DNA from 2 places in the Dendrosporobacter sp. 1207_IL3150 genome. Region 1 is predicted to be linked to the other one. Evidence: riboswitches for the same ligand, from Rfam matches in the RefSeq annotation. Region 1 holds a riboswitch; the other holds the start of a gene.

Region 1 (4,713 bases):
AGAAGTAATAGTGAGTTGGCCAAAGAGCTTTTTGCCAGAAAAAGCAAAAGAGGGCGACTTTATAAAAATTAATATTGATATAGATGTAGAAGCTACTGCTGAGGCCAAGAAAGAGGCTGAGGATCTGCTCAAAGATTTAACCAATATTAGAAAAATCTAGTTAGTTTGTCGAAATATTCTCAAGAATTTCCAACTTAAGTCCTGCAGGAATTTGGCTGTTTGACACGAAAAAGATAAATTTAAGTCATAAAGAAAACACGGCCTGTGTCGAGCTCTGCGAAGGCAAAAATCGATGCTCCACCCCTTATGCAGTAAGAAAGTTATACTTTCTTATCGTATAAAAAATATTAAAATAAGCAATAGGAGGTGTTGGCGTATAAGTACTAGGATAGTTACTTTACTTTTATTAGTTTTCCTAATGATTCCACAGATAGCATTGGCAGGTCTGCCTGAGTTAATTCCTGATGGCAAACCCGCGGTATCGATTCCTATAAATGTAGATAGTAATGGCCAATTTCAGTCTAGTCTTGGAAATAGACTTGAAATGACTAAGTTTAACTACGCTATACATACTGATCAAACTACAAAGGCCCAAATGCTTCGGTTAGTTATTGATGTATCAGGGCCGGTACAAGCTTCTTCAATTATCGGAAATACTAACACTCTAATAGTAAATGTGAAGGGTGCATCAGTTGGTAGTTTGCAAGAGGAATTTAAACTAGATGGAAATATAGCAGATTCAGCAAATATCAAACGGTTAGATGATTCAAACAGCCAGCTGATTGTAAACTTACCTTCGATGATTGCCGAAAGTGATTATCGTGTCTTTACCTTACCAAGTAATGAAGAAGCGAAAAGACCTTTTAGAGTAGTAATTGATATCAATAAGCCAACCGCATTAACTAAACCTCCTGTAAATATAGAGGCGAAGCCTGCTGCAGACTTATCAGCTAAGAAAAATGAAATAACAAAGGTCAATTATGCACTTTCGAATGATGCCCTTACTGGTTCTCAAAAACTTCGTTTAGTATTCGATATTTCAGGACAAGTTCAGGCTACAGCTAGTATGAGTGCAACACCTGATCCTTGCCTTACAGTTAATTTTAAAGGTGCATCTTTAGGGGACTTTAAAGATGCTATGACTTTAGACGGTAAGATAGCCAATGAGGTGAAGTTTTCGGCAATAAATGCTGAAAGCAGTAAAATAATGATTAACCTTCCGGCAATGCTTGAGGACAGCGAATATAAGGTGTTTACGTTGCCTAGCGATCCGAAAGCTAATAGGCCTTTTAGGGTAGTAGTTGATATTAATAAGCCAATTCCTCCTATCGAGTTTAATTTTAAACCCGGACTTAAAGGTAAGGTAATCGTCCTAGATCCTGGTCACGGAGGAAGTGACCCAGGGGCTATAGGCTTAAATAAGCTTAAGGAAAAAGAAGTTACGCTGCCTGTAGCAATAAAAGTTAAGGCTTTATTAGAGAAAGCCGGCGCTAAAGTTATTATGACAAGACAGGATGACCGTGATGTATTTGGGGCTGCTGCTACTGCAGTGGAGGAACTTAGCGCACGTACAAAAGTGGCAAACAGCATAAAAGCTGATCTGTTTTTGAGTATTCATGCCAATGCATTTGCTAATAGGAGCGTTGGTGGCACCTCTACGCATTATTATCAGAAATCAAGATATGATAAAATGCTGGCACAAAATATCCAAACTAGCCTTATTGAGGCCGGCGGTTTAGCAGATCGCGGTATTCAGACAGCAAATTTTTATGTAGTTAAACGTACTTTAATGCCAGCAGCATTACTCGAGTTGGCATTTATATCTAATCCAGAAGAGGAAAAACTATTAGGCTCTCCTACGTTTCAGCAGGAAATTGCCGAGGGTATTGTTGATGGAATAAATAATTTCTTCCGTCAGGCTGCTAGCAGAGGGGGTGCCAAGTAATGAAACTAAGACAAAACTATTTATTACTGCTGCTCCTTTTGATAGCTATGCTAATTACTGGCTGCAGTGAAAGTAATCAGCCTTCTCCAAATGTCCCGCCGGCTGCGAATGATAATTCTGGACAAGCAGATAAAAATTCGGCAGTTCCGGCTCAGAATATGATGAAGATAACAGTTTATCATGCCACGAAAGATGCTTCGAATTTAGTAGCTGAGGCGCATATAGTTCCCAATAATGATCATCCTGCAAAAACTGCTGTTGAGCTTTTAATCAGTGGAACTAAGCAGGCAGAACTGGTTTCCGCTATTCCTGCGGGAACTAAATTGCGCAGTATAAGAATAAAAGACCATACCGCATATGTTGATTTTAATGATAAACTCATAAAAAACAGCAGTGGCGGCTCAGCGGGAGAAATTCTATTAGTGGGAGCGATAGTAAACACTCTTACTGAGTTCCCTGATATTCAGAAGGTTCAAATATTAGTTGATGGCAAAAAAGTAGATACAATTAACGGGCATCTAGATACAAGTGAACCGCTCGGTAGATCAGAAAATATTATTAAAAAATGATTGTATTACCATAGGCAATTTGCTAAAATGGTAATGATAAAGAGTAAATTCATATTATACATTCCACTAGGGGAGCATATAGCTGAGAGGCCGCTTGGCCGACCCTTAGAACCTGATTACTGGCTAATACCAGCGTAGGGAAGTGGCCGAAAAGACTGTAAATATTAACAGCCGTTTAGCCATTCTTGGTTAAGCGGCTCTTATTTTATCCTAACAGAAGCATAGTTTTCTTAAAAGCAGGATAAATGGTAAGTATCGCCTTGCGCTGTTGCTAAGGCTAGACGCAAGCCGTGTTTTCTTTATCAGTAGTAAATCGCAGATTAATTAGGGGGGACTTTTTTATGGCAACTCAAATGCAGCTTGCACGACAAGGAAAAATCACTGATGCGATGCAGATTGTGGCAGAAAAAGAAGGTATAAACGTTGAGGTTATAAGGGAAAGAGTTGCAGAAGGCACAATAGCTATCTGTGCCAATGTAAACCATACCTCACTACAGCCTAGAGGCGTAGGTCTAGGACTTTCGACTAAAGTAAATGCTAATATCGGCACCTCAAGTGCCTTTCCTGATATTGAGCCAGAACTAGCTAAATTAGAAGTTGCTATTAAAGCTGGTGCAGATGCAGTTATGGATCTAAGTACCGGTGATAATATTGATATTTCACGTCGGGCAATTATTGAAAAATCGACTATCATTGTCGGTACTGTGCCTATTTATCAAGCTACAGTAGAAGCTATTAAATCACGTGGCTCTGTTATTGATATGACAGGTGACGATATGCTTCATGCAATCGAGCAGCAAGCTAAAGACGGTGCTGATTTCATGACCATTCATTGTGGTGTAACACAAGGTGTTATTGCTCGCCTGCGTCAACAGGGTAGAGTAACCGACGTAGTAAGCCGTGGCGGTTCCTTTATAACTGGCTGGATGCTGCATAATGGTAAAGAAAACCCACTATATGAGCGTTATGATGAAATTCTCGACATATGTGCTCGCTATGATTCAACAATAAGCTTAGGGGATGGTCTAAGACCAGGGTGCCTAGCTGATGCTACCGATCGTGCTCAATTACAAGAACTTTTGGTTTTAGGGGAATTAGTAGATCGAGCATGGGCTAAAGGTGTTCAAGTTTTAGTCGAAGGCCCTGGTCATGTTCCTTACGACCAAATCGAAGCTAATATTAAATTACAAAAACAAATATGCAAAGGCGCTCCTTTCTATGTTTTAGGACCGCTGGTTACTGACGTTGCACCAGGTTATGATCATATCACATCTGCAATAGGAGGCACGCTTGCAGCAGCCGCAGGTGCTGATTTCCTCTGCTATGTAACACCAGCTGAACATCTAGGGTTACCGACAGTTGATGATGTTCGCGAGGGTATCATGGCGTCTAGGATTGCCGCTCATGCTGCTGATATTGTAAAAGGAGTCAAAGGAGCTCGCGAATGGGATTTAAAAATGGCTAAAGCCCGTAAAGCTCTAGATTGGGATAAGCAAATCGAATTAGCTATTGATCCAGAAAAAGCAGCGCGTTATCGGCAAGAACGAAATCCAGGTGGAGCAGAAGCCTGCTCAATGTGCGGTAATTATTGTGCGATGAAAATTGTTGGTGAATATTTAGGTAAACCAATCGAACAATGCTAAATGGTTACGCAGCCCTAGTGAAAACTAGTGGCTGCTTTTATTTTTTTCGATGTGTGGCATACTACGAATGCAGGAAATACTAGTATAAGCAAGAAAAGAAATTACGTAAAGCTTGTGGAACACGTACATGAATTGGGTGGTATTAATGGAACTAAAACAATTAGGCGAATTCGGTCTTATTGACCTACTAAAAGAGAACACGATTATCGATCCAGCTTCTGTTATTCTTGGTATTGGGGATGATGCTGCAGTTTTGCTGCCGACTCCGCGTCAGTTACAATTATTATCAACCGATATGCTGGTAGAAAACGTTCATTTTGACTTAAACACGACAACACCCTATCAACTTGGTTACAAGGCTATTGCTGTTAATTTAAGCGATATTGCCGCTATGGGGGGGGCTCCAAAGCATTTAGTTATATCAATAGCAATCCCCAATACGATATCAGCGGATTTTGTTTTGAATTTATATAAAGGTATGAAAGAGATATGCCGGCAATTTAAAGTAAATATAGTTGGCGGGGACACTGTAGCCAGCAAAAATGGTCTTGTTATA
Region 2 (4,713 bases), on a different contig from region 1:
AAAAATCTCCGGAAACAGCTAAGTCGCTGCAGCAAATTATTTTACAGCCAATGAACGCTTCGGCAACATTGCGTAAATGGTTAGTTGAAAATGGCTGGTTTATTGCTGATGAACTATTAGTTAAGGAAGATGAGAGGTTGTATGAAATTATTAGTGCAAAACAAGGGAAACAAATTGAGATAGAACCAATATTATTTGATATAGGCCCGGTGTTGTGGTCGAGCCGTTCGGTTTTACTAAAGGAACATATTGAAAATCTTATTTTGCAAGCTAAGAGAATATTAAAGGAAATGGATGCAAGTGAGCAGGCCAAGAAATCTGAAAAATATCAACAGTATGCGCAAAAAATAAGAGAGTTGGAGATGAAGTTAGAATGCCTGTAAAATGCCAAGTCATTATGGATGCTATTGACAAGTTAGCACCGCGTTATTTAGCAGAAGACTGGGATAACGTAGGTTTGCTGATAGGCAGTCCAGCTCAAGTTGTTGACAATATTTTAGTTAGTTTAGATATAACAGAAGATGTTATTGAAAAGGCTGTAGAAAAAGGCGTCAACTTGATTATCTCACATCATCCGTTAATTTTTAAACCGCTTGCACATCTGCGAACAGATAATCCACAAGGAAGGATTATTGCCAGATTATTAAAAAACGATATTGCTGTATTTGCAGCACATACTAACTTAGATACTGCAGCAGGAGGAGTAAATGATATACTGGCACAGAGGCTAAGTTTGCAGGGGATAGAAATGCTTACCTCGAGTTTCTCAGAGCGTTTAGTGAAACTAGCAGTATTCGTTCCTAAAGATTATATAGAAGAGGTACGTAACGCAATAACTGAGGCTGGTGCAGGTTATATCGGAAACTACAGTCATTGTACATTTTATACAGAAGGTATAGGGACTTTTCTGCCGTTAGAGGGAACCTCGCCGTTTATTGGTGAAAAAGGTAAGTTAGAATTTGTACAGGAGTTAAGGTTAGAAACTGTTTTTCCTGAGAGGATAAGCAAACGGATAATAAAAGCCATGTTAAGAAGTCATCCTTACGAAGAGGTTGCTTATGATGTCTATCCTTTGCATAATGCAGGCAAGGAACTGGGGTTGGGGAGAATTGGCAAGCTTGTTTCAACTAAAACATTAGAAGAACTTACGCTAGAAGTTAAAAAGATATTAAATATCGAATGGGTAAGGGTGGTTGGCGACCCAGGGAAAACTGTAAACAAAGTAGCTGTTTGTGGTGGTAGTGGAGCCGGGTTAATTAAAAGAGCAGCTTTTATGGGAGCAGATGTACTTATTACTGGTGATGTAAAATATCACGAAGCCCAAGAAGCGTTATCTTTAGGTGTGTCTCTGATTGATGCGGGCCATTTTGCAACTGAAATACCTGTTGTTGATAGTATAGTAGAACATCTAGAAAAAAGTGCATCAGCAGGTAAGTGGGATATTCGTATATTTGCCGATAGTTTTAGTAAGGATATTTTTACTTTCGTAAAATAGCCAAAATTTGTTGACGACTGAAATATTAAATTATACAATAATAGCAATATTAGCTTTAGATACTCATGAAATTAATATTGATACCGAGGGAGCTCATGTTATGGGCTGAGAGTGGACTATAAGCACCTGACCTCTAACCTGATCGGGATAATGCCCGCGTAGGAAGGTAATTAAGCAATGCGCGCCTGAACCTATTCGGGAGCGTATTTATTTTTTTTAAGGGGTTGAATGAGTTGGAAATTAGCATTAATGGAAAAAAGGTTTACCTAGAGAGTGGTCTTACCTTAGCAAAATACCTGTTGCAAGAGGGTTTTAATCCTGACCACATTATTGTTGAATATAACCACGAAATTATTAGAAAAGACTGCTGGGATGGAATCGTTCTTAATCAAGATGATAATCTGGAAATTTTAAGTTTTGTTGGAGGAGGTTGATGTTATGAATGATGTATTGAGAATTGGTGGACATGAATTATCTAGCAGGTTATTTTTAGGTACAGGTAAGTTTTCTTCAAATAAGATTATTCCTCAGGTGGTTGAAGCTTCAGGATCTGAGGTTGTTACCGTTGCTTTAAGAAGAGTTGATCCTGAGTATAAGGACGAAAATATTGCTTCATTTATACCAAAGAACTGTATATTAATGCCGAACACTTCCGGTGCCCGTAATGCTCAAGAGGCAATCAGAATAGCCAGGTTGGCAAAGGCAGCAGGTTGTGGTAACTGGATAAAGATTGAAGTTATTTCAGATAACAGATACTTACTTCCTGATAACTATGAGACTATAAAGGCTACTGAAGTTCTAGCGGCTGAAGGTTTTGTTGTCCTTCCGTATATGAGTCCAGACCTAATGGCAGCCAAGCATATGGTGGATGCTGGAGCGTCGGCAGTTATGCCATTAGGAGCACCAATAGGCACTAATAGAGGATTAAAAACAAAAGAATTAGTAAGAATTTTAATTGAGGAAATATCAGTCCCGATTATTGTAGATGCTGGTATTGGCCGGCCATCCGAAGCTGCAGAAGCTATGGAGATGGGGGCTGCAGCGGTCTTGGTTAATACAGCAGTCGCAACTGCTAATGATCCAATTGCCATGGCTCGTGCTTTTGGCATGGCCGTTCAAGCTGGCAGAACAGCTTATTTAGCTGGTCCTGGAGCAACAAAGGATTATGCGAGTGCATCGTCACCTTTGACTGGGTTTTTACATGAATAAAGAATTTGCAAGGGATGAGGTTATGTCGTTTATTAATGCATTGGAACAATATGAAAAGTTCAATTATGACGAGTTTTTTGCCAGGCTTACCGACAATGATATTCAAAGAATTATTGATAAAAACCGCCTAACTATATTGGATTACCTTGCTTTGTTATCACCTTGTGCAGAAAAGCATTTAGAGGCAATGGCGCAGAAAGCCAGAAAACTGACTATACAGCATTTTGGCAAAACCATGCTTTTATACACACCGATGTATTTGGCTAACCATTGTATTAATCAGTGTCTGTACTGTGGATTTAACGTAAAAAATAAACTTCCACGTAAAAAACTTACCATGGATGAGGTCGATTCAGAAGCGAAAATTATTGCCGATAGTGGGTTGAAACATCTGCTTATTTTAACAGGTGAATCACCAAAAGAATCGCCTGTTTCATATATCATTGACAGTGTTAAGATACTTAGAAAACACTTTACGTGTATTGGGATGGAAGTTTATCCTTTATCTACAGAAGAATACAAAGATTCAGTCGAGGCAGGTATTGATGGTTTAACGATATATCAAGAAGTCTATGATAGGGATATATATTCCGAGCTTCATCCGGCTGGTCCTAAGAGAGATTATCAGTATCGCCTAGATGCTCCTGAAAGGGCATGCCAGGCTGGAGTGCGTACTGTTAACATAGGAGCTTTATTGGGTTTGAATAACTGGCGCACTGAAGCGTTTTTAACAGGATTGCATGCAGATTATCTCCAGCAAAAGTATCCAGAAGTTGAAGTGAGTATTTCGCCACCGCGCATGCGGCCGCATTTAGGTGGGTATCCTCCTAAAGTGATTGTAAGTGATAAAAACTTGGTACAGTATATAGTTGCATATAGATTATTTATGCCGCGCGGGGGTATTACCGTTTCAACTCGTGAGAGTGGTGATCTGCGTAACCATTTAGTGAACCTTGGTGTAACGAAAATGTCGGCAGGAGTATGCACTGCTGTAGGCGGCCGTGTTGAAAAAGAAAACGTTGGCCAATTTGAGATATCTGACAGTCGAAGTGTATCTGAAATGGCTAATATGCTATATGAAAATGGCTATCAGCCGTTATACAAAGATTGGCAGGTGCTATAAATGAATGAATTTATTAATGCACTTGAACGATATTTACCGGCGGATAAACTGAGTATAATTCAAACTAAGAAAATCGGCATTGCAGGAGCCGGGGGTCTTGGATCTAACTGTGCTCAGATGCTTGTGCGCAGTGGTTTTATGAGTTTTTTGGTAGCTGATTTTGATGTGATTGAATACAGTAATCTAAATCGGCAGTTTTACTTTGCGGACCAGGTTGGCAAATATAAAGTCGAGGTATTAAGAGAAAACCTTAGGCGAGTTAATAAAGACTTAATGATTGAAACTATTACAGATAAAATAGATGAATCTAACGTAGAGAAAATTTTTGCTGATTGTGATATTATAGTTGAAGCTTTTGATAAAGCTGTTTATAAAAAACTTATTGTTGAGACTTATTTGAAAACCGATAAGTTCCTAGTATCAGCTTCAGGATTGGCTGGCTGGGGCGATAGTGAAAGAATAAGAACTCATCGAATTAAAGAGAATTTTTATTTAGTTGGCGACCTCAAAACAGAAGTTGGACCTGAATGTCCACCATTGGCTCCTTGTGTACATATTGCCGCGGCGAAGCAAGCTGATGTAATATTAAGGTATGTTTTAGGACCTATGAAGGGGGAATGAAATGTGAGTATAAGAAAAGGTTTAGAGAATTTTTTAAGCACTGATATTTATGGCTTAACAGCGGAAGAATTTTCTCTGGGGCGCAGCAACATTGAAGTGGTAGAAGAGATGATAGCTGCAGGTATAAAAGTTATCCAATATCGGGAAAAAGAAAAAAAGGCTATTTATATGTATAATGAGTGCTTAAAAATACGGGAAAAAACCGCTCAAGCAGGCGTAACCTTTATTATCAATGACCATATTGACTTAGCAATTGCGATTGAAG

The links. Region 1 has a riboswitch for thiamine pyrophosphate ahead of thiC (phosphomethylpyrimidine synthase ThiC). Riboswitches for the same ligand answer to the same signal wherever they lie in the genome.
Region 2: it holds a riboswitch for thiamine pyrophosphate, as region 1 does, so the genes downstream of both, thiS (sulfur carrier protein ThiS) here and thiC (phosphomethylpyrimidine synthase ThiC) in region 1, are expected to answer to the same signal.

The regions. Positions count from the first base shown of each region.
Region 1 covers NZ_JBAIYU010000031.1:120,971-125,683, forward strand. The annotation lists gene V6C17_RS14690 (DUF3006 domain-containing protein) at 1-160, shown strand, start outside; gene V6C17_RS14695 (N-acetylmuramoyl-L-alanine amidase) at 419-1,945, shown strand; gene V6C17_RS14700 (GerMN domain-containing protein) at 1,945-2,514, shown strand; TPP riboswitch at 2,573-2,672, shown strand; gene thiC (phosphomethylpyrimidine synthase ThiC) at 2,856-4,157, shown strand; gene thiL (thiamine-phosphate kinase) at 4,303-4,713, shown strand, end outside.
Region 2 covers NZ_JBAIYU010000017.1:115,946-120,658, forward strand. The annotation lists gene V6C17_RS09595 (tRNA (adenine(22)-N(1))-methyltransferase) at 1-383, shown strand, start outside; gene V6C17_RS09600 (Nif3-like dinuclear metal center hexameric protein) at 374-1,495, shown strand; TPP riboswitch at 1,571-1,677, shown strand; gene thiS (sulfur carrier protein ThiS) at 1,729-1,929, shown strand; gene V6C17_RS09610 (thiazole synthase) at 1,934-2,704, shown strand; gene thiH (2-iminoacetate synthase ThiH) at 2,697-3,827, shown strand; gene thiF (sulfur carrier protein ThiS adenylyltransferase ThiF) at 3,828-4,448, shown strand; gene thiE (thiamine phosphate synthase) at 4,452-4,713, shown strand, end outside.